DNA from 2 places in the Flavonifractor hominis genome. Region 1 is predicted to be linked to the other one. Evidence: riboswitches for the same ligand, from Rfam matches in the RefSeq annotation. Region 1 holds a riboswitch; the other holds the start of a gene.
The links. A riboswitch is a leader RNA that binds a small molecule or an ion and turns the genes downstream of it on or off. The one in region 1 is predicted to bind FMN.
Positions count from the first base shown of each region.

Region 2: another riboswitch for FMN. It lies ahead of ribD (bifunctional diaminohydroxyphosphoribosylaminopyrimidine deaminase/5-amino-6-(5-phosphoribosylamino)uracil reductase RibD); the one in region 1 lies ahead of WMO45_RS04190 (ECF transporter S component).

Region 1 covers NZ_JBBMFT010000001.1:830,038-842,176, forward strand. The annotation lists gene WMO45_RS04150 (ATP-dependent Clp protease ATP-binding subunit) at 1-1,649, shown strand, start outside; gene WMO45_RS04155 (SDR family NAD(P)-dependent oxidoreductase) at 1,714-2,481, opposite strand; gene WMO45_RS04160 (putative bifunctional diguanylate cyclase/phosphodiesterase) at 2,534-4,816, opposite strand; gene WMO45_RS04165 (DUF3783 domain-containing protein) at 5,009-5,422, shown strand; gene WMO45_RS04170 (glycerol-3-phosphate acyltransferase) at 5,480-6,079, shown strand; gene WMO45_RS04175 (GreA/GreB family elongation factor) at 6,113-6,616, shown strand; gene WMO45_RS04180 (radical SAM/SPASM domain-containing protein) at 6,674-8,050, opposite strand; gene WMO45_RS04185 (SLOG family protein) at 8,346-8,849, opposite strand; FMN riboswitch at 8,989-9,124, shown strand; gene WMO45_RS04190 (ECF transporter S component) at 9,210-9,833, shown strand; gene WMO45_RS04195 (glutamine--tRNA ligase/YqeY domain fusion protein) at 9,982-11,664, shown strand; gene WMO45_RS04200 (threonine aldolase family protein) at 11,727-12,139, shown strand, end outside.
Region 2 covers NZ_JBBMFT010000001.1:101,104-113,242, forward strand. The annotation lists gene WMO45_RS00555 (MarR family winged helix-turn-helix transcriptional regulator) at 1-441, opposite strand, end outside; gene WMO45_RS00560 (BlaI/MecI/CopY family transcriptional regulator) at 709-1,092, shown strand; gene WMO45_RS00565 (M56 family metallopeptidase) at 1,092-2,642, shown strand; FMN riboswitch at 2,737-2,851, shown strand; gene ribD (bifunctional diaminohydroxyphosphoribosylaminopyrimidine deaminase/5-amino-6-(5-phosphoribosylamino)uracil reductase RibD) at 3,003-4,109, shown strand; gene WMO45_RS00575 (riboflavin synthase) at 4,090-4,737, shown strand; gene WMO45_RS00580 (bifunctional 3,4-dihydroxy-2-butanone-4-phosphate synthase/GTP cyclohydrolase II) at 4,756-5,958, shown strand; gene ribH (6,7-dimethyl-8-ribityllumazine synthase) at 5,983-6,450, shown strand; gene WMO45_RS00590 (RNA polymerase sigma factor) at 6,604-7,107, shown strand; gene WMO45_RS00595 (DUF4179 domain-containing protein) at 7,088-8,275, shown strand; gene rpsB (30S ribosomal protein S2) at 8,485-9,213, shown strand; gene tsf (translation elongation factor Ts) at 9,297-10,211, shown strand; gene WMO45_RS00610 (ATP-dependent helicase) at 10,338-12,139, shown strand, end outside.

The DNA of each region.
Region 1 (12,139 bases):
AGTACATCGAAAAGGACTCTGCTCTGGAGCGCCGGTTCCAGCCGGTGATGGTGGAAGAGCCCTCCATCGAGGACTCGGTCAAAATCATCCGCGGCATCGCCCCCTACTATGAGAAGTACCACTTCGTCTCCATCTCCCCCGAGATGTGCCGCCTGGCCGTTACCATGAGTGAACGGTACATCACCGACCGTTTTCTGCCCGACAAGGCCATCGACCTCATCGACGAGGCCTGCTCCGACGTCAACCTCCACAACCGGACCCTGGCCCGGGAAGTGGAGGTCAAGAAGGAACTGGAGCGCCTGGAGAAAGAGCGGGAAAACCTGATGGTGGAGGCCAACGACCGGGACTACAAGCGCCAAACCGCGCTGAAGAACAACGAGCAGCGGCAGAGCGAGCTGCGCCGTGAGCTCAACAAGCTCACGGCCGAGCACGACGCACTGGTAGGCAACCCCGCCACCCAGGAGGCGCTGAGCGCCAACGAGACCCGCCAGGCCAACTTCCGCCGGGAGCTGGCCAACCTCACCGCTGACCGGGAGAAGCTGCTCTCCGACGGAGACAGTAGCCGGGACTACGAGCGTCTGGCCGCTGTAAAGAGCCGGGAGATGCAGCTGCAGGACGAGCTGGCCAAGCTGGAAGCTCAGAGCGCGCCCCCCCTGACGGTGGAGCACCTGGCCCGGGTCATCGAACTGTGGACCAAGATCCCCGCCAGCCAGATCCAGGAGGCCGAGTATGAACGTCTGGCCCACCTGGAGGAGCGGCTCAAGGAGCATCTCATCGGCCAGGACGAGGCCGTCCACGCCGTGGCCGCCGCTGTACGCCGGGGCCGGGTGGGTATCGCCTCCAAGCGTAAGCCGGTTTCCTTTATCTTTGTGGGCTCCACCGGCGTGGGCAAGACTGAGCTGGTCAAACAGCTGGCCATGGATATGTTCCACTCCCCCGAGTCCCTCATCCGGCTGGATATGTCGGAATTTATGGAGAAATTCGCCGTCAGCCGCATCATCGGCTCCCCCCCGGGTTATGTGGGCTATGACGAGGCGGGTCAGCTCACCGAGAAGGTACGCCGCAAACCCTACTGCGTGGTTCTCTTCGACGAGATCGAAAAGGCCCATCCGGACGTGCTGAACATCCTGCTGCAGATCCTGGATGACGGACACATCACCGACGCACAGGGCCGCAACGTCAACTTTGAGAACACCGTCATCGTCATGACCTCCAACGCGGGCAGCGACGCCCGTTCTTCCGCCGGCAGCGTAGGCTTTGGCCGCACCGCCGACGAGCAGGGCAGGGAGCGGGCCATGAAGGCCCTGGAAGGCTTCCTGCGGCCTGAGTTCATCAACCGCGTGGACGAGATCGTCTACTTCAACAAGCTCACAGAGGACAACTTCAAGCAGATCGCGGGCATCATGCTGGGTGAGCTGAAGAGTTCCCTGGCCGAGAAGGGCATCTCCTTCACCTGGGATGAGGCGCTGCTGGACTACCTGGTGAAAAAGTCTTACTCCGTCACCTATGGCGCGCGCAACCTGCGCCGGCAGATCCAGAAGGATCTGGAGGACGACATCGCCACCAAGCTCATCGACAGCTACCTCCGTCCCATTTCCGCCATCCACGCCTCCGCCGATGGAGAACACCCCGTCATTACGGCGGAGTGATCACGCAAAACAAACGCGCGGCCCCTGCGGTAAAACCGCAGGGGCCGCGCGTTGTTGCTTTCTCTCAGATCCGCCGCAGCCCTTCCCAGCAGCCCATGATGAAGCAGTGCGGCAGCCATTTGCTGGCCACCCGCTGCACCAGCGCCGGCAATGAACAGGTGGTCACCGCCAGTAGCCGGCTGTCCCGCAGCGCCCGCCGGACCACCGTCTCCGGCCGGAGAGCAAAGGGAAAATGGCGCACCGTTTTGCCGTTTTTGGTATCCTGGGCCACCGCGATGAACTCGGTCCGCACCCACCCGGGGCACACCGCCGTTACCCGGATGCCTCTGGGCGCTACCTCCCAGCGCAATGCCCGGCTGTAACGCAGCAAAAACGCCTTGGTGGCCGCGTATACATTGAGCCCGGGCAGGGGCTGAAAGGCCGCTGAGGAGCAGATCTCCAGGATGCGGGCCCCCCGGTGCATGTAAGGCAGCGCCGCAATGGTCAGCTCTACCGCCGCAGTGCAGTTCAGAGCGATCATGCTCCGGGTCTCCTCCACACTCAGGTCTGCCCAGGTCCCAAACTTGCCAAAGCCAGCCGCATTGATGAGCAGGCGCACCTCGGGCCGCTGCTCCTCCAGCCGCCGGCGCAGCTGCGCCAGGCTGGCCTCCTCGGTCAGATCCAGGACCAGTGGAATCACCGGGATGGCCCCGGCCTGCTCCGCCAGCTCCCGCAGCCGCTCCTCCCGCCGGGCCACGGCCCAGATTTCATCCAGCCCTCCCTGCCGTTCCAACTGACGGACAAATTCCCGGCCCAGTCCGGACGAGGCGCCCGTTACGATGGCAACCCGCATTCCGCTCCCCTCTTTTTCTCTTTTTCCACAGCATCTCCCGCCCTGTCCGGCTCTATTCCTCCGTTTTCCAGGGTCCATCCTTCTTTTCTTCCACAAGGCGTTCAAACTGCTCCAGCGGCATTGGTTTGGCAAACAGATAGCCCTGAGCGATATCACAGCCGGCGGCGCGGAGGAATTCCAGACTCTCTTCAGCCTCCACGCCCTCCGCCACCACACGGATATCCAACTCCTTGGCCATCTGGATGATATTGCGCACCACGATGCGTTCCCGACGCTTGTCAATGCTCTTCCGGAAAAACATGATATCCAGTTTGAGTACGTTGATGGGCAGGTTTTTCAGCAGGTTCAGTGAGGAATAGCCCGTACCAAAGTCGTCCATGGTACAGATAAATCCCGCCTGCTGGATGGAATGGGCCAGGTCCAGGAACATCTCTTCCCCCACCAGGGCCATACTCTCGGTAAATTCCAGTTCTACCACACCATCCGGTATGGCAAACTGCCGCTTAACTGCGGCATAGTACTCCACAAAATCCTCCCGCAGCAGACTCAGCCGGGACACATTGACCGCCAGGCTGACCGGCGGCTCCCCCCGGTCCATCCGCGCTCTCAGCCACTGACAGCTCTGGCGAAACATGGCCCGGTCCAGATCCACGATCATACCGTTTTCTTCAAACAACGGGATGAATTCTCCTGGCGGCACCATTCCCCGCTGTGGATGCAGCCAGCGGGCCAGCACTTCTCCGCCGCTCAGCCGGTCTCCACGCTGGATATCGACCTTGGGCTGAACATAGATCTGGAACTGTCCCTCCCGCAGCGCCTGCATCCCCTGCCGGCCCAGTTCCATGTCCCGGCGGTTATATTCCCGGATCTGTTCGTTATAAAAGGCACAGCCGCTGCCGGCCTGCTGCTTGATGGATTTCTGCGCCATGTTGGCCCGGTCCACCATCTCCTGGACGGCCAGAGATACGTCCTGCGGTTCAGGCAGGAAAAAGCCCATACACAGCTCCACACATACCCGGTTGGGCACCTGACTTTCCTCCCGGGTCAGTTCCTCCACCACCTGGTCAAACCAGGCCCGCAGCCGCTTGGGATCCTGTTCCCGGTGCAGCCCCACAAAGTTATCCGCCGTGGCGCGGCAGAACACAGCATCCGCCCCTTCCAGATGAAGAAAGACCTCTGCCATGCGCTTCAGCAGGGCATCTCCCATGTGATAGCCAAGCACATCATTGTAGTATTTAAAATGCTTCAGATCACAATACCACAGCGCCCAGCCGTCACAGCCACTCTCTTGAAATATCTGCTCAGCATCCAGGAGAAATTTATCATAATTGCGGCACTGGGTCAGTTTGTCCTGATAGGCCAACCGCTCCAGCTGGGCCCGGCTGCGGGCATCCGCCCGCCGCTCCCGCAGCATCATTCCAAAAAACAGCAGCACTCCGGTAGCCACCAGGAACACCGCACCCACAACGGTCACCAGATAACGCTGCCACAGCGTCTCCTGAGGCAGTGAGGAGAGGATATACCATCCCGGTACACTGATGGGGGCAAGTACTGCCACCATGGTCCGGCCTTCGATCTGATACGTAAAGTGGGCTTTGGTATCCTCCGCCAGAGCGGTGTTAATTTCTTCCATGTCCTGCTCTGAAATCCCTTCCAGATCGGAAATCGACCGGATATCCCCCCTGGCTACCGGCGTGTCCTGAGAGCGAATGATGATCCGTCCATCCTGGAGCAGCAGGTCAGAAAATCCCTCACTGTTCAGCAGCGGTGCATCAATGATACTCCGCAGGACCGATGCGTCGTTTATCCCGCAGAGCACCCCCACGACACTGCCTGCTCCATTCAGCAAAGGGACACCGTAGCAGTTGATATAGTTTCCCTCAGCCAGCGGATCCTGACGGGTGGCCGAAATGGCGTCTTTCCCCGCTACAGCCTTTTGGAAAAAGACCTCCTGGGATACATCCAGTCCAAAATGTCTTTCCCCGCCAATCTCGACCAGGTCCAGTTGTCCCTCCACCGTGGCAATGCCCATATAGCGAAAGCTATTGCTCTCATTGATCTTCTGCATCATCTCTTCCACCTGAGACAATTCGGACACGCCCAGTTCCTCCATGGCGATGGCTACCGCGTGCAGGGTCTGAAAATCACCCTGGATCTGCCGGTCCACGGAAATCTCCTGGTGCAGCGCCGCATTGTCCAGATACTGCAGACTATCGCTCTCATTCTGGCTCATCATATGCCACAGGAAAAGGATCCCACCCACCAGGAAGCATGCAAACAGCAAAATGGCCAAATACATATGCTGCTGCTTTTTCCCTTGGCTTAATTCCCGCACGGAGCTCGCCTCTTTTCCTTATCGTACAATACTTTATTTCATTTCTTCTTTCTATTTTATCCAATTTTGTCGAAAAGCTCAAGAGAAAAAAGGCACCTATCTGGTACACCGGCCACAGCGGATTTTATATTGACGCTCTCTTTCAAAGCGGGTAAAATAGGTTGGAAATCAGAAAGCGAGGGATACCACGCGATGAACATGCCACTGGTCCTTCTTTATAATCTGGACAAAACCAAGGCCGCCAAGATCCAGCGGATGTGCCTGCCGCTGAAGATCCGCGTCCGGCAGGTCTCCCCGGAATGTTATACCCTGCCGCTGGGCAGCCTGGTGGATGGGGACGGGACAGCTGCCCCAGACGAAGCCGCCGGCTTTACGGACGAGATGCTGCTGCTGGTCCAGTTTACCGGCCCGCTGCTGGAGCAATTTCTCCAGGGCTTCCGCCGCAATAAGATCCCCCCGGTTCCTCTCAAGGCCGTATTGACCCCCACAAACCGTGAATGGACCTCTCTGCAGCTGCATCAGGAGCTGCTGCGTGAGCGGCAGGCCATCCAGCAGGGACAGGCTGCCCATACTGCCTCTGAGGCGCCCAAACCCACCGATGGCTAAAACAGCGCTCGAAGGGGCACACTGAGACCATCGGATAAAAAAGGGGGAGGCGATGAGATGCAGCGGCTGCTCTGTCTGCTGGTCGGCTACAGCTGCGGCTGTCTGCTCACCGGTGAGCTGGTGGCCCGCCTGCGAACCGGACGCAGCGCCTCCGTCCTGGGTACCGGCAATCCCGGCATGGCCAATCTGGCCCACGAGCTGGGACTGCGCTGGGGGTTGACGGTGCTGTTGGGCGATGTTGGGAAAACGGCTCTGGCTTGGTCACTGTGTCAATTGCTGTTCTGCCCCGGCCTGCGCACCGCCGGATTGTGGGCCGGTCTCGGGGCCGTGTTGGGACATAATTTTCCAATCTGGCGCCGCTTCCAGGGCGGCAAGGGGGTGGCCGTCACCTGCACGGCTCTCATCCTCTCCGCCCCTCTGTGGGGCACACTCAGCTGCCTGCTGGGTCTGGCTGTCACACTGTTTACCGGCTATTTGCCGCTGGGCGCCGTAGTGATCCCCACGCTGTTTCTCCTCAGTGTTCCGGCCTGGGGCACGGCAGAAGTATTTCTTCTGGCCCTGCTGCTGAGCGTGTTGATGTTCTCCCGCCACATAAGGGGACTGCAACGCATGATACGTGGAGAGGAACCCCGTAAATTCCGCCGTAATCAGCCATGATCGATTCAATCTCAGATATAAGAGGGACATACCATGCACAATGAACTGACCCAAAAAGACCTGCAAATGATGCAGGAAGAACTGGACTATCGCCGCATTCAGCTACGCCCCAAGCTGCTGGAGGCCGTCAAGGAAGCACGCGCTTTCGGCGATCTGAGTGAAAACTTCGAGTACAAAGCGGCCAAACAGGAAAAAAACCGCAACGAGAGCCGCATCCGCTTCCTGGAAAACATGATCAAGACCGCTGTGGTCCTCCCCGACGCCACCCATGCCGACGCGGTGGATCTGTACGACAAGGTCACCGTCCTGCTGGAAGACGAAGGCGATACTGAGACCTACCAGATCGTCACCACCATGCGGCAAGATGCCCTCCACGGCCTCATCAGCAAGGAATCCCCTCTGGGCCGTGCCATGCTTGGTCGGAAGGTGGGGGAGCGTTTCCACATTCAGGTCAACGATTCCTATGGTTATGACGCCGTCATTCAATCCATCGAGAAGGGCGGCGACGACGGCTCCGTTCCTCTGCGTGGTTTCTGACTCTGTATCTACATAAAAAAGACCTTCCCACTTGGGGAAGGTCTTTTTTATGTACGCTTACTGACCGCAGCTGCTGCAGCCAGCGCAGCCGGCACAGCCGGGGTGAGACTCGTTCCACAGCTTTTCGGCGGTGGGGGTCCAGTTGTCGGCATAAGGATGGGTCTTGGCGGTCAGATGCTCTACCGTCTCAGGGGACTGAGGATCGGTGGAGTGAGCGCCGGTCTCATGCACCATCTTCTCAATGAACTCCGGGTTCTCCAGCATGGGGCAGGGACGCAGCATGTTCTCGTTGAAGGGCTGATTGTTGTGGTAAGCCATAAACATGGGGGACTGCAGGCACTCCAGCAGAGTCTTCTCCCGGATGTTGGAATCGGAGTAGTGGATGAACACGCAGGGGTCCACATCGCCGTTGGCGTTGATGTGGAGGTAACGGCGGCCGCCGGCGATACAGCCGCCCACATACTCAGCATCGTTCTGGAAGTCCATGGCGAAGATGCCCTTCGTCTGACGCATGGCCCGGATACGGTGATAGATCTCCTCACGCTGCTCGGGAGTGGGCATCAGTTCGGGGGCCGCATCGTTGCCCACAGGCATGTAGTGGAAGAACCAGATGAAGTAGGCGCCCAGATCCATGATCTTGTCGTAGAACTCCTCGCTGGTGATATCCTTGTAGTTGACACTGGTGTAGCAGGTGGAGATGCCGAAGGGCAGCTTGTGGCTCTTAAGCAGGGCCATGGCATCGGTGACCTTCTTATAGATGCCCTCACCGCGGCGGGAGTCGTTGGCCTCCTCAAAGCCCTCCAGGCTGATGGCGGGGATGAAGTTGCCCACCCGCAGCAGATCCTGGCAGAACTCCTCGTCAATGAGGGTGGCGTTGGTGAAGGACAGGAAAGCGGCATCGTTGTGCTTCTCACACAGAGCGATCAGATCCTTCTTGCGCACCAGAGGCTCGCCGCCAGTATAGATGTACATATAGATACCCAGCTCTTTGCCCTGGGTGATGATGGAATCGATCTCATCAAAGGTCAGGTTCAGCTTGTTGCCATACTCCGCCGCCCAGCAGCCGGTGCAGTGCAGGTTGCAGGCAGAGGTGGGATCCAGCAGAATAGCCCAGGGGATGTTGCAGCCGTACTTTTTGCGGTTCTCCTCCTGCTTGGGCCATCCCACAAGGTTGGCGTTGACAAAGAAGTTATTGAATACCGTCTTCAATACATCCGGATCGGTCTGGGTCCAGACTTTTTCGATCAGCTGGTGCCAGCAGGAATCTTTATCGTTGATGACTCGGTCGAACGCTGCACGCTGCGTGCTCAACGTGTCCCCGGCAAATTTGTTGACCAGATCCATGACCTTGCTCATATTGTTCATGGGATCCTTGTCCAGATAATCAAACACCTTGGCCAGGCCGTAACGCTTCAGACTGTCAGGAATCTTCATCTTTCTTTTCCCCTTTCACGGCATAACAATACCAATCGTTGGTGATACTATACCGCCCTTTTGTCAAAAGGAAAATAGACAAAACCCGAATCCTGTCCAAACTCCTGACAAAACCGGCAGTTTGTTTAAAATCATATTTTCTTTTATTCGTTTTCTTTTGTTATTTTTACCATTCTATTATATAATTATTAAAACCTTATTCACCGCTAACCGATGGAGTCCTCTTCCAGAATATGCACCTTCCGCTCCGGATGTGCCTGTTTGTTCCAGAAAAAAGGGCGGCCAAACGGCCGCCCTACTCCTCTACATCCAGTGTCACGATCTTCCGTCCCTGTTTCATGGCATAGGAAATGGTATACATCGTACCGCCCAGCATCCCGTCATAGACCGCGATCAGCATCCCGGCATGGTCCACCAGATAGCGGTTGCGCCGGAGCATGCACCCCCGGTCGTAGTGGCGCTGGATCATGGTTTCCCGGTCACAGCGCTCCACCAGGGAGAAATACCGCTCCCGGTCCCGCTCCCGCCAATGGGCGGCCTGCTCTTCACAAGGGATCACCGCCTCCAGCGTCACGCCGGCGCACTTACGGCGCAGCTCCAGCACCGCCTCGCAGAAATAGAAGTCTGCCCCACGGGCCATCCCGCACAGGAAGTGCCGCACTCCCTCGTCATATGCCTGCTCCACCGCCTTCACCAGCCGCGCCTTCAACGCCAGGCATCGTGGGTCCTGCTCATTCTCCCGCCAGGGCAGTTTTTCCGGCCGATGGCCGGTAAAGCTGCACGTCCGTTCTCTGTCCATTCTGCCCCTCCGTATCCTTGTTGTCCTCATTGTAGTATATCCCGCCGGGCAAGTCAATGTTTTATCGAACATTTGTTTTTTATTTTTTCTCTTGCAATTTCCCACTAAATGTGTATAATAAGGGCGGAACAACTGAATCTGATGTCTTCAGGGCAGGGTGAAAATCCCGATCGGCGGTACAGTCCGCGAGCCGGCAACGGCTGACCCGGTGCAACTCCGGGACCGACAGTGACGCGCACAGCACGGGCGCGAAGTCTGGATGAAAGAAGATGTGTTGAAATTGGGCACGCTCCTTTTGATTTTGACACCTGGAAGGCATGGTCTTTCAGGTGTTATCCAGTCAATAAGGAGTGTTTTATTATGTCTGCAAGATCCGTCCGCATCAAGAAGCTGGCCGTGATGGCCATGCTGGTGGCTCTGTCCATTGTACTGGTGTGGCTGGTCCACTTCCCCATCTTTGGGCCCGTGGCATTTCTGGAATATGACCCCGCTGACATTCCCATCCTCATCGGTACTTTTGCCTACGGCCCGGCGGCCGGGCTGATGCTCACCGTGGTGGCCAGCCTGATCCAGGGCTTTACCGTCAGCGCCCAGAGCGGCGTGATGGGGATCGCCATGCACATCTTCGCCACCTCCACGCTGGTCCTGGTGGCCGGTACCATCTATAAGTTCCGCCACACCCGCCGGGGCGCTGTGCTGGCCCTGGTGTGCGGCACTCTGGCCATGACGGCCGCCATGATGGTCTTCAACCATTTCTTCACCCCCTATTTCATCACCGCCGACGTGGCGGATACCGCTGCCGTGGCCGCCAACCGCGCCTATGTGGACACCCTGCTCTTCCCCTTCATCGCCCCCTTTAACCTCATCAAGGCCGGAGTCAACTCCACGGTCACGTTCCTGGTTTACAAGGTGGTCTCCAAGTACATTGTTCACGGGGATGCGTTCCACAAGGACGTCTCCTCCAGCCTGCCCAACGAATCCTGAACCATCGTTCTTCCAACGGGGTGCCGCTTCTTGATGCGGCGCCCCGTCTTTTTTCCCGCTGCCACTCCTTTTCCGGCTGCGGCTCTTGCAATTTTCCATTTTTCAGGGTAAAATATCAATTTGTATCAATATAAAGGAGTGAAACCAAATGCCAGAAGAGCTGAACCCCACCATGACGCAAAACTTCATCCATGATTTCATCGACGAGGACATCGCCCAGGGTGGTCAGTTCCAAGGCATGACCGTCCATACCCGGTTCCCGCCGGAGCCCAACGGCTACCTGCACATCGGCCATGCCAAGGCGATCTTTGTGGACTTCGGCACCGCTGAGAAGTACGGCGGGCTTTGCAACCTCCGCATGGACGACACCAACCCCACCAAGGAAGATGTGGAATATGTAGAGGCCATCCAGGAGGACATCCACTGGCTGGGCTATGACTGGGGCGACCGGTTCTACTTCGCTTCGGACTATTTTGAGCAGATGTACGAGTACGCCGTGGAGCTCATCAAGAAGGGCCTGGCCTATGTGTGTGAGCTGACCCCCGAGCAGTTCAAGGAGTACCGTGGCGACGTAAACACCCCTGCCCGCTCCCCCTGGCGGGACCGTCCCATCGAAGAATCCCTGGATCTGTTTGCCCGGATGCGCGCGGGCGAGTTCCCCAATGGCAAATACACCCTGCGGGCCAAGATTGACCTGGCCAGCGGCAACTTCAACATGCGCGACCCGGTGATTTACCGCATCAACCACATGCACCATCACCGTCAGGGAGACAAGTGGTGCATCTACCCCATGTACGACTACGCCCATCCTCTGGAGGACGCGCTGGAGGGCATCACCCACTCCCTGTGCACCCTGGAGTTTGAGGATCACCGGCCCCTGTACGACTGGGTGATCGCCAACTGCGATGTACCCGCCAAGCCCCGGCAGATCGAGTTCGCCCGCCTGGGTATCAACTACACCGTCATGAGCAAGCGCAAGCTGCGCCAGCTGGTGGAGGAAAACCGGGTGTCCGGCTGGGACGACCCCCGGATGCCCACCATCTGCGGCCTGCGCCGCCGGGGTTATACCCCCCGGGCCATCCGCAACTTCTCCGAGCGCAACGGCGTGAGCAAAGCCGCCTCCACCGTGGAATTTGCCTTCCTGGAGCACTGCCTGCGGGAGGACCTGAACCTGACTGCCCAGCGGGTCATGGCGGTGCTCCGTCCCGTCAAGCTGACCATCACCAACTACCCCGAGGGCCAGAGCGAGACCTTCTCTGTGGAAAACAACCCCAACGACCCCGAAGCCGGCAGCCGTGAGATCACCTTCTCCCGCAACCTGTATGTGGAGGCTGAGGACTTCCTGGAGACTCCGGTACCCAAGTACAAGCGCCTCTACCCCGACGGCCCTGAGTGCCGTCTGAAGGGTGCCTACCTGATCAAATGCACCGGCTGTGCCAAGGATGAAAACGGCAATGTAACCGAGATCTTTGCCACCTATGACCCGGAGAGCCGGGGCGGCGACCCCGCCGACGGCCGTAAGGTGAAGGGCGCAACCATCCACTGGGTGGACGCCGCCACCGCCGTGGACGCCGAGGTGCGCCTGTACGACAACCTGTTTACCGATGCCGATCCCGACGCCGGCGACAAGAACTTCCTGGACTGCCTCAACCCCAACTCTCTGGAGGTGCTCCCCAACGCCAAGGTGGAGGCCGGCCTGGCCGGCGTGGAAGCCCCCGCCTCCTTCCAGTTCCTGCGCCAGGGCTACTTCTGCGTGGACAACAAGGACAGCGCCCCCGGCCACCTGGTCTTTAACCGCTCGGTCAGTCTGAAAGATTCCTTTAAATTTTAATGGGAACGCAAGGGCGGCGGAATCCTTCCGCCGCCTCCCAATCTGATTTGGAGGGTTTTGAAATGAAGTACTTCTTCCGCAACGACTACTCCTTCGGCGCTCACCCCAAGGTGATGGACGCGGTATGCGCCGCCAACCTGGAGGGCAACATCGGCTACGGTGACGACAAGTACACCGCCCGGGCCAAGGACCGCATCCGTGAGGTGTGCGGCTGCCCCGACGCCATGGTGGAATTCGTCACTGGCGGCACACAGGCCAACGTACTGACCTGCGCCTTCCTGCTCAAGCCCTGGGAGGCCGCCATCTGCCCCCACTCCGGCCACCTCAACGGCCACGAAGTGGGCGCATTTGAGGCCACCGGCCACAAGATCCTCACCGTGGAGGCTGACGCCGCCGGTAAGATCGCCCCGGAGCAGCTGGTCCCCCTGCTCAAGCTCCATGAGGACGTCCACCTGACCAAGCCCGGCCTGGTGTA
Region 2 (12,139 bases), 730 kb from region 1:
TTCATCTTCTTCCCGATAAACCTTCATGGCGGAAGTGATATTTTTTCCAATCAGCATCAGAGACTTTTCAAACGCAACCCGTTCCTCGTTGCTAAGACCCTGCAAAAGTACAGTTTCTGTCTGTGCACAGGCCGCTTCCACATCTGCAATCATTGCCATAGCCTGATCGGTAGGATACAACCGGCAGGTGCGTTTGTCCTCCTCGCAAGGCTTCCGGATCAAAAGTTTTTTATTTTCAAGAGATGCGACTGTACGTACGATGTTGCTGGGATGCAGGTATATGGTGTCGATCAGCGCATCTTGCAGGATCCCCGGATTTTCACAAATTTTGATTAGGAACATGTGCTGGCTGCTGTTGATGCCATGGGCAGCCAATTGCTTATCCAGATACAGCTTTGAAAAGCGGTCTACTACAGAAAACCATTTCAGCAGTGTATTCATATTTAATTCCTCCATTCAGCATCCTATTTTACTACCAAGTGCGTGCGCACGCAAATATATAGCACTACAATTGGATCCACATTTTTATCAGTTGTGTTGTATAAAGCGGCCGCAGGCTGCTTTGATACCCGACCTCTCTTTTTATAATCACATGTTGTGCTATGAAGCGATACAGCCATGCGGAATGATTGAGCTTGACATTTCACCTACAATATGTTAATGTAAATACGCCTACAAGTTGTAGTTGAAATAGCAGGAGGAGATTTTATGGAGAAGCGGCAGCCCATTTCGGATTCGGAACTGGAGCTGATGCGCGTCATCTGGCGTCTGGGCGGACGGGCCCGCTTTGCCCAGGTGATGGGAGCGCTGGAGGAGCAGGGGAAAGAGTGGAAGTCGAATACCGTGCTTACGTTCCTCTCTCGTCTGGTGGAGAAAGAAATGCTGGCCGTGGAGAAGCACGGGCGGCTGAACGTTTATGTAGCGCTGGTACGGGAGGAGGAGTACGCTGATGAACAGACGCGCTCCTTTCTGGAACGGGTCTATGGCGGCAATGCCGGGCGGCTGGTGTCCTCTCTGCTGAAACAAGATTGTTTGACTGCCGAAGAGCTGGAACAGCTGCGGGCTTTCTGGGAAACAGGTGGAGAATCGTGATGGGGCGGGTGCTGCTGAGCGTATGTTCGCTTTCCCTGTCGGGGTCGGTGCTCATTCTTCTGCTGCTGGCACTGCGTCCGCTGCTGCGGGACCGGATAGGGCAGGGGTGGCAGTACTATCTCTGGCTTATTCCGCTGCTGCGGCTGCTGCTGCCTTTCTCGCCGAGGATAAGCCTGACAGGGACGGTGCTGGAACGACTGCCGACGGAGGCGGTTACGGGAGAACTCTGGATGCGTGCGCCCGATCTGCGCATTCCGGAGGATGGGGCACTGGCCGTACAGCAGGCGGCGCCTGCGATGGGAGTGTGGGAACTGCTGTTTCTCCTGTGGGCGGTGGTGGCCGGCGTATTGCTGTTCCGGGCGCTCTGGCAGTACGGCCGGTGCCTGCGGACACTGAGACGGGAAAGCAGCCCGATGGATGGGCGCGCAGAGCAGCTCTATCGACAGATCTGCAGCGAACTGGGGATGCGTCGGGTGCCGGAGCTCCGGCTCTGTCCGGCCCTGCGAGCTCCTATGCAGGCGGGATGCCTGTGCCCCATGGTGCTTCTGCCCAGTGGGGACATGGAGGAGACAGTCCTGCGGGCAGCACTCCTGCACGAACTGACCCATTACCGTCGGGGGGATGTATGTTATAAATGGCTGGTGGAGGGGGTCGTCTGCCTGCACTGGTTCAACCCTCTGGTTCGGCTGCTCCGACGGGAGATAGAGCGGAGGTGTGAGCTCTCTTGCGATGAAGGGGTGATCCGAAGACTGGATGAGAAGGGGCGGCGCGCCTATGGCAGTGCTCTTCTGGCTTTGGCACGGCCGGCTCCGGACCGCGGAACCCTGACTCTGGCGATGAGCGGAGATGCACAGATTTTAAAGGAAAGGCTGGAAGAGATTATGAACATTCGACCCAGGAATCGAAAAGCGGCTGCTATGGCAGTCGGTGTGACGGCGGCGCTGTGTCTGTGCGCCGTGCTGGTGGGCGCTTATGCAGCGGAATTGCCGGAAGGAACAGCGGAACAGCTCTCTGTGCAGCAGCAGGCGGAACCAGTGAGCTCTGCCGGACAAGACCAGGCGGAGCCCACAACGGCAGATGAGCCTGCGGCGGTAGAGGCACTGCTGCGGGAGCGTGCGGCAGCGCTAGACTGGGACGCACTGGCTCTGGGAGAGGAGACGGCGTGTTATCCGCTGGATGCATCGTATCAGGATGTGACGGTTCCGTTTGGCACCCGGGTGCATCCGATCACCGGGCTTACCACCAGTCATGACGGAACGGATGTGGCTGCCGACAGCGATGCACCGGTGTACGCGCCGCGCAGCGGAGTTGTGCTGCTGTCTGCATTTAGTGCTGATTACGGCAATTATGTGGTCATCGGCTGGGATGACGGGGCGTGGGCGCTGTTTGCCCACCTGTCAGCCAATGCGGTGCTGGAGGGAGATCAAGTCACCCGGGGCCAGACTGTGGGCTATGTGGGACAGACAGGCAAGGCAACCGGTCCACACCTGCACATGGAGGTGTGGGAGGATGGTGTGCGGATCGACCCGGCGGAATTCTATTCCATGTAAACAGACGACGCGGCGCGCCCGAATCATTCGGGCGCGCCGCGTGGATTGGGGTTGACAAAGGAAACAGAGGCGTATATACTGATCTGCAAGTGAATAAGATCTTCAGGGCAGGGTGCAATTCCCTACCGGTGGTATAGCCCACGAGCCGTAAGGCATGATTCGGTGCAATTCCGAAGCCGACAGTATAGTCTGGATGGAAGAAGATCGTTGCCGCGCGGGATGATTTCCCGCGGATTTTGCGATTGCTCTGGTATGTGTTGACATCCCAGAGTTTTTTCTTTGCGCAGAATGGCTCCAATGTCTTTGTAATTGCCCTGAACGGTCTGTTCAGGGCAATTTTTGTTTTTCGGAGATGATGGTATGGAGGATCGGGACTACATGGCCCTGGCTCTGTCCCTGGCAGAGCGGGGGGTGGGCTGGGCTTCCCCCAATCCCATGGTGGGCGCAGTCATTGTGAAGGACGGAAAGATCATCGGTCAGGGTTGGCATGAAAAGTGCGGCCAGCCCCACGCCGAGCGCAACGCCCTGGCTGCCTGCAACCAGCCGCCCCAGGGGGCCACGATGTACGTTACGCTGGAGCCCTGCTGCCATTACGGCAGGCAACCTCCCTGCACACAGGCCGTTCTGGAGGCGGGTATCCGCCGGGTGGTGGTGGGCTCCGGGGATCCCAACCCCCTGGTTGCGGGCAAAGGACTCGCCATACTGCGTCAGGCGGGTGTAGAGGTTACAGAGCATGTGCTGGAAACGGAATGTGAGAAGCTCAATGAGGTATTCTTCCACTACATCCGTACCAAGCGGCCCTATGTGGTGATGAAATACGCTATGACTTTGGACGGTAAAATTGCTGCTCATACCGGGGACTCCAAATGGGTCACCGGCGAGGAGGCCCGGAATCACGTTCAGAAGCTGCGCCACCGCTATACTGGCATCATGGTGGGGGTGGGCACCGTGCTGGCCGACGATCCACTGCTGACCTGCCGTATCCCTGGCGGGCGAAACCCAGTGCGCATTCTCTGCGATACACATCTCCATACCCCGCTCACGGCCCGGGTAGTAACCACAGCCCGACAGGTTCCCACTCTGCTGGCCACTTGCTGCACAGACCCGGAGAAGCGGGCGGCCTATGAGGCGATGGGATGCCAAGTATTGAGCGGCCCGGAACGGGATGGGCATGTGGACCTGAACTGGCTGATGGAAGAACTGGGGCGGCGTGAAATCGACAGCATCCTGCTGGAAGGGGGCGGTACGTTGAACTGGGCGGCCCTGGAGCAGGGCATCGTGCAGAAAGTGCTGGCCTACATTGCTCCAAAATTGGCGGGCGGTAAAGAGGCCAAGACACCGGTGGAGGGGACTGGTATCGACCGGATGGCACGGGCCATCCGGTTGGAACACAGCTCCATTACCCGGATCGGGGAAGATTTTCTGATTGAAAGCGAGGTGGCGCACTGTGTTCACGGGGATTGTTGAGGAAATGGGCCAGGTAGAGGGTATACAGCGGGGCAGACAGTCCGCTGTGCTTACCATCCGGGCCCAAACGGTACTGGAGGGCACCAGAATCGGGGACAGCATTGCCGTGAACGGGGTATGCCTGACGGTGACTTCCCTGGCTGCCGACCGGTTTACCGCCGACGTGATGCATGAGACCCTGGACCGCTCCTCTCTGGCGCAGCTCAAACGGGGCGGGGCTGTCAATTTGGAGCGGGCCATGCCGGCCAACGGCCGGTTTGGCGGTCACATCGTGGCTGGGCACATTGACGGCACCGGCCGGGTGATGGAAGTACGCAAGGATGACAACGCCATCTGGTACACCATTCAGGCCACGCCCCAGGTGTTGCGCTACATCGTGGAGAAGGGCTCCATCGCCGTGGACGGCATCAGCCTGACGGTAGCCCGGGTGGAAGCGGATCGGTTTGCCATCTCTGCCATCCCACACACGGTGGCCCAGACAGTACTGCGGGACCGAAAGGCAGGAGACCTGGTGAATCTGGAGACCGACATCATCGGCAAATACGTGGAAAAACTGCTCATGCCTGCCCCGGAGCCTCAGGCTGCCGGTGGAATTACCCTGGATTTTCTGGCGCGGCATGGATTTTAAGCGAGGAGGAAGCTGAATATGGAAGAATTGTTCTGTACGGTGGAGGAGGCCCTGGAGGAGCTGCGGGCTGGCCGCATCATCATCTCCATCGACGATCCGGACCGGGAAAACGAGGGAGACATGATCTGTGCCGCCCAGTTTGCCACGACTGAGAACGTCAATTTTATGGCCATGCACGCCAAGGGGCTCATCTGCACCCCTATGAGCCAGGAGATCGCTGACCGGCTCCAGCTGGAGCAGATGGTGAAGGTCAACACCGACAACCATCACACCGCCTTTACAGTGTCCATCGATCATGTAAATACCACTACCGGTATCTCCGCCGAGGAGCGGGGCTATACCTGCCGGATGTGCGTGGACCCGTCCACCCGTCCTGAGGACCTGCGCCGTCCGGGCCATGTGTTCCCGCTGGTGGCTCGTCGGGGCGGTGTGCTCACCCGCAACGGCCATACGGAAGCCACGGTGGATCTGTGCCGCTTGGCCGGGTTGGCCCAGTGCGGCCTGTGCTGTGAGATCATGCGGGACGACGGCACTATGATGCGCACCTCCGAACTGCTGGAGAAAGCCAGAGAGTGGGGACTGAAGATCATTACCATCAAAGCCCTTCAGGACTATTGCCGCCTCCATGACAAGCATGTGGTGCGGGAGGCGGTGGCCAAGATGCCTACCCGTTACGGTGAGTTCCAAATCTACGGCTATGTCAACGACCTGACCGGCGAGCACCATGTGGCTCTGGTGAAGGGAGACATCGGGGACGGCCAGGACGTGCTCTGCCGGGTCCACTCTGAATGCCTCACCGGTGACGTGTTTGGCTCCTGCCGCTGCGACTGTGGCCAGCAGCTTGCTGCCGCTATGATGCAAATTGAGAAGGAGGGCCGGGGCGTGGTCCTCTACATGCGGCAGGAGGGCCGGGGCATTGGCCTCATCAACAAATTGAAGGCTTACGCCCTCCAGGAAAAGGGCTTTGACACCGTGGACGCCAATGTAGAGCTGGGCTTTGCCCCCGACCTGCGGGAGTACTGGACCGGGGCCCAAATCCTGCGGGACCTTGGTGTGCGCACCATGCGGCTGCTGACCAATAATCCGGACAAGGTATACCAACTCTCTGAGTTCGGCCTGGAGATCACCCAGCGTGTGCCCATTCAGATGGACGCCAACGATTACGACCTATTCTACTTGAAGACCAAGCAGGAGCGGATGGGTCATATCCTTACTTACTAATAAAAATGAGAGGAGAACTGAATTATGAAAACGTTTGAGGGTAAACTGGTATCCAGCAACATCAAGGTGGGCATTGTGGTGGCCCGGTTCAACGAGTTTATTACCTCCAAGCTGCTCAGCGGCGCCATGGACGGGCTGCTCCGCCACAATGTGCAGGAGGAGGACATTCAGGTGGCCTGGGTGCCCGGTGCCTTTGAGATCCCCCTCATTGCCTCCAAAATGGCCAAGAGCGGCAAGTACGATGCGGTGATCTGCCTGGGCGCTGTTATTCGGGGCTCCACCAGCCATTACGATTATGTGTGCAATGAGGTGTCCAAGGGCATTGCCGCTGTCTCCCTGGAGACCGGCATTCCGGTGATGTTCGGCGTTCTTACCACGGAGAACATCGAGCAGGCCATCGAGCGGGCGGGCTCCAAAGCAGGCAACAAGGGGTCCGAGTGTGCCGAAGGCGCCATCGAGATGGTGAACCTGATCCGGGAGATGGGTTGCTGATCGATTCTGTCTGTATACCGATGGGGCGTCGGGCCGTGTGATGCGCGGCTCGGCGTCCCTTTTTATTTATACGGAGTGTTACGTTTGGGGCCGGTGAGGTGTATTCTGGGTGGACAGGTCCTTGCGGGACCGGAACGGAGAGGAGGAGAGCCTATGGCGGAAACAACCCGGGAACAGCTGGCCCGGCGGCTGGTGGAACGGGAATCCGACCGACTGCTGCGTCTGGCGTATTCGCTGCTCAATTCTGTGCCCGACGCTCAGGACGTGTGTCAGGAGGTGCTGCTCAAACGCCTGGAGTATGCCGGTGAATTTGAAGGGCCGGAACATGAACGGGCGTGGCTGGTGCGGGTGACGATCAATACCTGCAAAAATCTGCGCCGCAGTCCCTGGCGAACCCGCACGGTGGGACTGGATACGGTAGCGGAGCAGGCAGCGCCCTTTCGACCGGAGGAAGGGGGCGTATTGGAGCAGGTCCAGAAGCTGCCTGCCAAATACCGGGAGGTGCTGGTGCTCTACTACTATCTTGGCTATGATACCAACGAAATCGCCGCCATGCTGGAACTGCGGCCCGAGACGGTCCGGGTACGGATGAATCGGGCCCGGCAGAAGCTGAAAGTAGAACTGGAGGGACAGGGATATGGCAAGCTATCAGGATGAGCTGGAACGACTGTGTTTTTCGCCGACGGAGAAAGCGGAATTGAGCCGTCGGTTGACGGCAGGACAAACGGAAACAAACGTGCGGCGAATGCGGCTGCCCTACCGTGGTTTTGTGGCTGTGGTAGCGGCGGTTTCCCTGCTGCTGGGAGCGGCAGGTGCCACTTCTCTGGCTGGGGTGTCTCCGGCTTTCCGGGCCATTTTTGGCATTACCAGCGATGAGCAGGCCAGACAGTTGGGATCGGAACAGCTGAATCTGGTTTTTCCGGATAAAAACGGCTCCGGAGCCTCCATCACGGTCAAAGAGGTGGTCAAGGACCAAGAGCGGGTCTATGTGTTGATGGACTTCACTGCTCCGGAGGAGGTGGTGCTTCCCACACCGGAGGAGACTGCGGACGGCCGGAACTTTTGGCTGGGGGAGGAGTACGGGGAATGTGCCGTGGCCTTTTATGCGGACGAGGCATGCACACGGAGAGTGGATCCCCGCAGCTGGGGATGGGGCTTCCAAGCGGTGGAGGACCCGGATCCCACCGACCGTGTGATCCCTCTCATGCTCCAGATTACTTCGGATGAGACCATTCCGGAGGAGGCTGCCTGGCTTCGGATCACCAAACTCTCCAAGCTCTGGGCGCTGGAGAATGGAGAGGAGACCGCGGTTGTGTCCGGTATGGACTTTACCCTCTCTGTGCCCATCGAGACTACGGCGGAGATCTATTCCTTTGAAGGCCGGTGCGCCGTCAATCTGAATGGGCTCACCTTGGCGGTGGTGGAAAACCTGACGATTTCTCCGATCAGCATCGCTATGGATCTGGTGATCCCGGACGGGGAAGCCTATGACGCTGCCTTTGAGGCCAAAGGTCCCTGGCAGATGTATGTCCAACTGGAGGATGGTACCATGGTACCGACCCGGTTTGAGAAGGGGGGAGGCGTCCAGGACATATTCCACGATGATGCCGGTCAGATTTTCTTCCGGGCGGATCATGTTCGCTTCGAGCTGGAATCTCCCATCGACGTGGCGAAGATCCGGGAGCTGGTCTTTGTGGGAGACAACAACCGGAGGGCTGAAGGTGAGGAGCAAAGCGGAGATGTGGTCCACTTCAGCTTTGGCCCCGGACATTTCCGCAACGAAACCTACTGGAACGAGGTCAATTACCTCTGGAAGAAGAACTGATTATCTCCTTTGAGAGGCCCGGGGTGTTCCGGGCCTCTTTTTTGATTTGAAACGAAAAAATCCTTGCAAAAGGGGGAACAATGTGATATTATACCAGGGCATGTGATTACGCACACCCGCGGACGGGGGGCCAGGTGCTTCCAAATGGAGGTTGGCCGGCTCCGAATGAACCGGGTGGAGGAATCAACAATTAAAGGAGGAAATTTACCATGGCAGTCGTATCTATGAAGCAGCTTCTCGAGGCGGGCGTCCACTTCGGTCACCAGACCCGCCGCTGGAACCCCAAGATGGCCACCTATATCTACACCGAGCGCAACGGCATCTATATCATCGACCTGCAGAAGACCGTGAAGAAGCTGGAGGAGGCCTATAACTTTGTCCGTTCTCTGGGCGAGTCCGGCCAGACCCTGCTGTTCGTGGGCACCAAGAAGCAGGCTCAGGAGGCCATCAAGGAAGAGGCTGAGCGCGTCGGCATGTACTATGTGAACGCCCGCTGGCTGGGCGGCATGCTCACCAACTTCAAGACCATGCGCGGCCGCGTGGAGCGCCTGAACCAGCTGAAGAAGATGCAGGAGGACGGCACCTTCGACATGCTGCCCAAGAAGGAAGTCATGAAGCACCTGGGCGAGATCGCCAAGCTGGAGAAGTACCTGGGCGGCGTTGTGGAGATGAAGAAGCTCCCCGGCGCTCTGTTCGTGGTCGATCCCCGCAAGGAGCGCAACGCCATCAACGAGGCCCGCAAGCTGAACATCCCCATCGTGGCTATCGTGGACACCAACTGCGATCCCGATGAGATCGACTATGTGATCCCCGGCAACGATGACGCCATCCGCGCCATCAAGCTGATCTCCGGCGTGATGGCCAACGCTATCCAGGAGGGCAAGCAGGGTCAGGATGCCGCTGAGGCTTCCGCCGAGAAGGAAGAGGCCGCCGAGTAATCCGGACCTAAAAACGGACTGTTTGGAGCGCCCGCCCGCGCGGGCGGGCGCTCTTTGATATGAAAAATGGAGGTAATGTGATCATGGCAATCACTGCAAAAGACGTACAGGCTCTGCGCGAGATGACCGGCGTAGGCATGATGGACTGCAAGAAGGCCCTCACCGAGGCCGAGGGCAACATGGATAAGGCCGTTGAGATCCTCCGCGAGAAGGGCCTGGCTGCCTCTCAGAAGAAGGCTGGCCGCATCGCCGCCGAGGGTATGGCTTACTCCGCCGTTGTGGACGGCGTGGGCGTGGTGGTCGAGGTCAACGCCGAGACCGACTTCGTGGGCAAGAACGAGAAGTTTGTGGACTTTGTTAAGGGTGTGGCCGCTGTTGTGGCCGCCAACAAGCCTGCCGACCTGGATGCCCTGATGGCGCTGCCCTATGGCAACGGCCGTACCGTGCAGGAGGAGCAGCAGGAGATGGTGCTGGTCATCGGCGAGAACATCAAGGTCCGCCGCTTTGCCTTCTTCACGGACGGCATCTCCGTGCCTTATGTCCACGCTGGCGGCAAGATTGGCGTGCTGGTCAACCTGGAGAGCAGCCTGAGCGCTGAGCAGGTGGAGACCATCGGCAAGGACGTGGCCATGCAGATCGCCGCTCTGAACCCCCGCTTCTGGGACAAGAGCCAGGTGGACGAGGCCACTCTGGAGGAAGAGAAGAAGATCCTGCTGGTGCAGATGGCCAACGATCCCAAGATGGCTTCCAAGCCCGACAAGGTGAAGGAAGGCATTGTGGCCGGCAAGCTGGGTAAGTTCTACAAGGAGAACTGCCTGCTGCAGCAGGAGTTCGTGAAGGACAACTCCATGTCCGTGGAGCAGTATATTGCCTCCGCCGCTAAGGCGCTGGGCGGCACTGTGACCTTCAAGGATGCTGTTCGCTTTGAGAAGGGCGAGGGCATCGAGAAGAAGCAGGAGAACTTCGCTGAGGAGATTGCCAAGCAGCTGGGCAAGTAATTGTTTTGATGGAAGAAGGTCCGGGGAATGCATTCCCCGGACCTTTTTTTGCCGGGTGTGGCGCTTGTACCCGGGGCGATTGCCTGCTATAATGAAAACAAATGTTCCGGTATGGGGGGGAGAGCCATGGATCTTTTGCAAAACCTCAACAGTGCCCAGCGGGAGGCAGTGACAGCGACCGAGGGATTTGTTCGTGTAATTGCAGGGGCTGGTTCCGGTAAGACCCGGGCGTTGACCCACCGGTTTGCCTTTTTGGTCAACGAGCTTGGGATCCTGCCGGGGAATATTCTCTGCGTTACCTTTACCAACAAATCGGCCGCGGAGATGCGCCAGCGCATCCACCAGCTCACCGGGGACAACGATACCGGCTATATCAATACTTTTCATGGCTTTTGTGTCTCGATCCTCCAGGAGGACAGCCACGCGGTCCAGTATCCCAAGAGTTTTCTGGTGCTGGACAATGCCGACATTGATGCTATGCTCCAGATCATCTATGAGGAGCGTGGACTGACCCTGCGGGAGATGACCTTCTCCGAGGCGAGAAACCGGATCGAGATCCGAAAGCTGATAAAGGAACCGGAGTATTACCGGGATATGATTGACCTGTCACTGGATGTATTGCGGGAGAAGTATGACCAGGCCTCCGACCCAGAGGATATTATTTTCTACGGCTATCTCTACCAGGAGAAGAAGTGCTTCGGGCTGGATTATAATGATCTGATCAAATTTTCTCTGTATGTATTTCAGCAGCACGCGGACCTCCGGCTCAAGTGGCAGCAGCGGCTGGAGTATATCATGATCGATGAGTTTCAGGATATCGATGCGCTCCAGTACCAGTTGATGCAGGTCCTGTGCGGCTATCATAACAATTTGTTTGTGGTGGGGGACCCGGACCAGACCATCTACACCTGGCGGGGGGCGGATGTGAAGTATCTGCTGGACTTTGACAAGGAATTTCCCGGAACCCGCACCATTCTGATGCTGGACAACTACCGCTCTACGCCTCAGATCCTGGCGGCGGCCAATTCCCTGATCCGGAGGAATCGTCAGCGGGTGGAAAAAGATCTGCTTTCTACCCGGCCTTCCGGCGCACCCGTATGGTGTCATTTTGCGGTGAGTCAACAGGAAGAGGCGCAGTGGATGGCTGGGGAGATGGAGCGGCTCCATATGCAGGGGGTGGCCTACCGGGATATGGCGGTGCTCTACCGGGCCCATTATGTGACCCGGGCGGTGGAGGAGGTTCTGCTGCGTGAGAAAATCCCCTACACCATCTACAGCGGTGTGCAGTTTTTTGGCCGGGCAGAGATCAAGGACGCGTTGTGCTATTTGCGGATGATCGCCTATCAGGATGATCTGTCTTTCCGACGGGTGGCCAACGTGCCCCGGCGCAACCTGGGCAGACGGCGGATGGCCTTTTTGGAGCAGTACGCCCAGGAGAAAGGGTGCACACTTTATCAGGCGCTGCGGGACAATTTGGAGGATCCCATACTCAAAGGGACCAAAGGGCAGCAGTTTGTGTCGCTGATTGACACATATTCTACCGGATATGGAGACCGTCCGGTTTCCGAGGTGCTCTCCGCTGTGCTCAATGAGAGTGGTTATGAGCGCATGCTTCGTACCGAAGGCAGTCAGGAGCGGCTGGACAATCTGGCGGAATTGAAGCAGTCGATTTATGAGTATGAGACCAGCTGCGGGGAGGAGAGCACCCTGGAGCACTACCTGGCTCATGTGGCCCTGTTCACCAATCAGGACGCAGGGGGGACTGGGGACAAGGTGAAACTGATGACGGTCCATGCCGCCAAGGGACTGGAATTTCCCAATGTATTTTTATGCGGGATGAACGAGGGAATCTTTCCCTCACGGAAGGTACGGACTCGCCCGGGCATGGAGGAGGAACGCCGGCTGGCTTTCGTGGCCCTGACCAGGGC